One region of the Nonomuraea sp. NPDC054003 genome, then DNA from elsewhere that is predicted to be linked to it. Evidence: riboswitches for the same ligand, from Rfam matches in the RefSeq annotation. Region 1 holds a riboswitch; the other holds the start of a gene.

Evidence for each region. Region 1 has a riboswitch for guanidine ahead of ACZ6YG_RS15325 (DMT family transporter). Riboswitches for the same ligand answer to the same signal wherever they lie in the genome.
Region 2: another riboswitch for guanidine. It lies ahead of ACZ6YG_RS38465 (DMT family transporter); the one in region 1 lies ahead of ACZ6YG_RS15325 (DMT family transporter).

What each region holds. Positions count from the first base shown of each region.
Region 1 is NZ_JBVJKR010000005.1:354,161-356,538, reverse strand. Features, by position in the region: gene ACZ6YG_RS15330 (CE1 family esterase) at 1-748, opposite strand, end outside; gene ACZ6YG_RS15325 (DMT family transporter) at 790-1,104, opposite strand; guanidine-III (ykkC-III) riboswitch at 1,137-1,202, opposite strand; gene recD2 (SF1B family DNA helicase RecD2) at 1,280-2,378, shown strand, end outside.
Region 2 is NZ_JBVJKR010000020.1:4,912-7,289, reverse strand. Features, by position in the region: gene ACZ6YG_RS38475 (dihydrofolate reductase family protein) at 1-193, shown strand, start outside; gene ACZ6YG_RS38470 (ATP-binding protein) at 253-564, opposite strand; gene ACZ6YG_RS38465 (DMT family transporter) at 594-917, opposite strand; guanidine-III (ykkC-III) riboswitch at 937-1,002, opposite strand; gene ACZ6YG_RS38460 (YoaK family protein) at 1,154-1,807, shown strand; gene ACZ6YG_RS38455 (tripartite tricarboxylate transporter permease) at 1,791-2,378, opposite strand, start outside.

The sequences.
Region 1 (2,378 bases):
CCGCCCACCCCTCGGCGCTCCGGCGCACCGGCGGCAGTTTCACCATGTCGGCCAGCTTGCGCAGGTCACCGGTGGCGTCCCGCAGCGGATGCCCGCCCCCGTACGGGACGGTCCGGTCGGCGGTGCCGTGGAAGGACACCAGCGTCACCGGCGGCGGCTCCGGGCACGGCCGCACCAGGCTCAGCCCGGCCACCGCCGCCACCCCGGCCAGCCGCCCATCCATCGAGCACGCCAGCGCCGCCGCCATCCCGCCCCCGTACGACAGCCCCGCGGCGAACTGGCGCCGCCGGTCCACGCACAACTCCTGCTCCAGCCGGTCCAGCAGCGCCCCCAGGAACCCGGTGTCGTCGGGCCCGAACCCGTTCGGCAGCGTCCAGGCGAGCCTGCCCTTGGCCACCTGCGGGGTGGCCACGACGTAGCCGCGCTCGGCGCCCACCCGCGGCAGCCGGCTGTAGGCGGCCTGCTCACGCGCGTTGGAACCCAGCCCGTGCAGGTTCAGCAGCACCGGGTGCGGGCCGTCCCCCTCGGGCAGCGCCAGCAGGAACACCCGCTCCAGCCCGCCGAACTCGATCGTGTGCCGCCCCTCCGCGAGCCGCGGCCCGCCCGCGCAGCCGTCCGGCGGGGGAGCGGCGGTGGGCGCGGCCGTCGGCCGCTCTGGCGCCGGCGACTGGCCGGGACAGCCAGCGGCCGTCACCACCACCAGCATCGCCGTCAGCAGCGCCACGCCGACGCCCCGCCCTCCGCCCATGGCACCTCCCGCCCTCCCCAGGCAGTCCGCGGGAGATCCCGTCAGGACACCAGCCTCAGCCCCACCACACCCGCGACGATCAGCATCAGGCACACCAGCCGGGCGGCCGTGACCGCCTCACCGAGGAACACCATCCCGTACACCGCGGTGCAGACCGCGCCGATCCCCACCCACACCGCGTAACCCGTGCCGACCGGGATCGTCCGCAGCGCGTACCCCAGCCCCGCCATGCTGACCGCCAGCGCCGCCACGAACAGCAGCGCGGGACGCAACCGCGACAACCCCTGCGACGAAGCCAGAGCCGCCGCCCACACCGCTTCCAGCACCCCGGACACGACCAGCACGATCCACGCCACGACACGCACCTCCGCAGGAGAACAGACCACGGTCCACGTCGTCTTGTCATGCCGGGTACGACGCGCTCGTCCGGGGCGTGACCCGCAGCGGGCAGCCACCGCCACGCTACCAGCCGCCCCCCGCCGCGCCGGGGGAGGTGTCGCGGCGGTGAAGATCTGTCCTAGTCTCCTCCGTGTGGGCAGGCCTGAAGGAAGCCGGGACGGCGGCACCAACCTGAACGCCGTGCTCGAACGCATCACCTACGCCGACGAGGACAGCGGCTACACCATCGCGCGCGTCGCCACCGGCCGCTCCGCCACCGAACTGCTCACCGTCGTCGGCCCCCTGCTCGGCGCCCAGGTGGGGGAGTCGCTCCGGCTGACCGGCCGCTGGACCTCCCACCCCCGCTACGGCCGCCAGTTCGAGGTCTGGTCCTACACCACCGTCCTGCCCGCCACCGTCCAGGGCATCCGCCGCTACCTCGGCTCCGGCCTCATCAAAGGCATCGGCCCCAAAATGGCCGAACGGATCGTCGACCACTTCGGCACCGCCACCCTCGACGTCATCGAGAAAGAACCCGCCCGCCTGACCGAAGTGCCCGGCCTCGGCCCCAAACGCACCCGCATGATCGCCGACGCCTGGGAAGAACAGAAGATCATCAAAGAGGTGATGGTGTTCCTCCAGGGCGTCGGCGTCTCCACCTCCATCGCCGTGCGCATCTTCAAGCAGTACGGCGAACGCAGCGTCGAAGTCGTGCGCACCGAACCGTACCGGCTGGCCGACGACGTATGGGGGATCGGCTTCAAGACCGCCGACACCATCGCCCAGGCCGTCGGCATCCCGCACGACAGCCCCGAACGCGTCAAGGCCGGACTGCGCTACACCCTGTCCCAGGCCGCCGACGACGGCCACTGCTACCTGCCCGCCCCCAACCTGACCGCCGACGCCGTCAAGATCCTCGACGTGCCCGCCCCGCTCACCGCCACCTGCCTGGAAGAGCTGGCCGCCGCCGAAGGCGTCGTCCGCGAGCAGGTGCCCGCCGGCGACAACGACGTCCCCGCCGTCTACCTGCCGCCCTTCCACCGGGCCGAGCAGTCGCTGGCCGGCTCCCTGCTCACCCTCCTGCACCACGGCCACGACCGGCTCAAGGCGTTCGCCGACGTCGACTGGGCCAAGGCCGAGACCTGGCTGCGCGAACGCACCGGCGCCGACCTCGCCGGCGAGCAGCGCCAGGCCGTCCGCCTGGCCCTCACCCACAAGGTCGCCGTACTGACCGGCGGCCCCGGCTGCGGCA
Region 2 (2,378 bases), on a different contig from region 1:
GGCGGGCGACGTCGGCGGGCAGGCGCTGGCCCTCGGGCTGGTGGACGAGGTGGCGATGGACGTCGTGCCGGTGGTCTTCGGCTCGGGCAAGCGCTACTTCGGCTCGGTCGACGCTCAGCACCTGCTGGAGGACCCGCACGTGGTGATCCAGGGCGACCGGGTGCTCCACCTGGCTTACCAGGTCCGCCGGTGACGGCGGTCAGGAGTCGCGGCCGCGATAGGTGATCGTCGCCCGGCCGGCCAGGCGGAGTGTCATCCCCGGATGCAGGTCCACGACGGCTCCGGGCGGGAGTCCGTGGAACTCGTCGCCCTCGGCGTAGGAGATCTCCGTCCCGCTCGTCGTGTCCAGGTTGTGGACGCAGACCGTCCAGCCGTCCAGCCGTCCAGCCGGATGGACAGGACGACGATCTCTCCCTGCTCGCCGTCCTTCTCGATCGCGTGCAGCGCCCTGGCCACCACGGTGCTCTTGCCCACCCCGCGGAACCCGGTGACGAGGAACGTCCCGCCTCTGGATCTGCGTAACAGCTGCCTGAGCTCGTCCACGAACGACTGGTTGCCGGGCATCGGAAAGGCGTCCTCGGGATCCGGGCCCGTCAGTGGCCCCCGCTCGCCAGGTTGAGGCCGACGACGCCGGCGATGATGAGGGTGATCGAGGCGAGCTTCAGGAGGGACACGCTCTCTCCCAGCAGGATCATGCCCAGCGCGGCGGTCCCGACCGCGCCGATGCCTGTCCATACGGCATAGGCCGTACCGACGTCGAGGGTCTTGAGTGCGAGCGCGAGCAGACCGAAGCTGAGCACGGCGAAGACGACGAAACCGATGCTCGGCAGCAACTGCGAGAACCCGTTGCTCTGCTTGAGCGCGTAGGCCATGGCGATCTCGAAGAGACCCGCGGCGACCAGCATGATCCAAGCCATGACGGCTCCTTCCATGAAAGGAGCGTCGTCTTCGCAGGCCGGGTACGGCGCGTCTCGTCCGGGCGGACCCATGGTCGGGCTCGCATTTCCGACAACGGCGGCGACCGCGCCCGCATTCCATCGGCCGCGCGTGTCAGGCATGTGGTGGCGCTTCGTGGTGGAATGGGTGCGGAGTGTGACGTCGGGTGTGGGGAGGGTGCGATGCGGGACGGTCGTGGGCCCGTGACGCGCCGCTGATGGGGCGCGAGCGGCTGGACCTTCCGCTCACCGCCATGGCCGTCGTGCTCACCGTCGGCACCGGAGCGGTCGACGCGGCCAGTTTCATCCGGCTCGGCGGGGTGTTCAGCAGTGTCATGACCGGCAACCTGGTGGTGTCCGGCTACGCGATCGGCACCGCCGACCTCGCGCACCTGCTCACCACCGTCACCGCGGTCATCGGGTACGTGCTGGGGGTCGCCGCCGGCACCGGCGTCGCGGGCCGCGGCGGGATGATCGCGGTGCTCGGTGCGGAGCTGCTCGCGCTGGTGGCGTTCGCGGTGGGCTGGGAGGTGACCGGTGGCCGCCCGTCCGCCGTGGCGCTGCACGTCCTGCTGGTTCTGACGGCGATGGCCATGGGGTTGCAGAGCGCGGCGATGCGCGCCCTGGGCGGCCGCCGGGTGGTGTCGACGACGTACCTGACGGGGACGCTGACCGGCGTCATCGCCGCCCTGCTCACCTCCGGCGGCCTGGCGGGGGCCATGGTGCGCGACATCGCCATCCTGACGGCGGTCGTGGTCGGGGCGGCGGCGGGGACCCTGGTGGTCACGCTGGTCCCCGCCGCGCTGCCGGCCATCCCGCTCGTCACCGTGCTCGCCGCCCTCACGATGGCCGGGCTCACTCGTCCTCGGTGAACACCTGCTCGCGGCGCTTGCGGATCGCCGGGAGGACGGAGAGGGCGAGCGCCGCCACCGACAGGGCCAGGAGCGCCGCGGAGATCGGCCGGGTCAGGAAGACCGACGCGTCGCCGCGGGAGATGATGAGCGCTCGCCGCAGGTTCTCCTCCAGCAGGGGGCCGAGGACGAAGCCGAGCAGCAGCGGGGCCGGCTCGCAGCCGCACTTGATCAGGATGTAGCCCAGGAGCCCGAAGAGCACGATCGCGTAGACGTCGTAGGCGTTGAACCCCAGGGAGTACGTGCCGATCGAGGCGAACAGGATGATCATCGGGAACAGCACCTGGTACGGGATGCGCAGCATGCGCACCCACATGCCGATCAGCGGCAGGTTCAGCAGCACGAGCAGCACGTTGCCGATCCACATCGACGCGATCAGGCCCCAGAACAGCGCGGGCTCGTCGGTGATGACGTTCGGGCCGGGGGTGATGCCGTGCACGATGAACGCGCCGATCATCAGCGCCATCACCGGGTGGGCCGGCAGGCCCAGGGTGAGCAGCGGGATGAACGACGTCTGCGCCGCGGCGTTGTT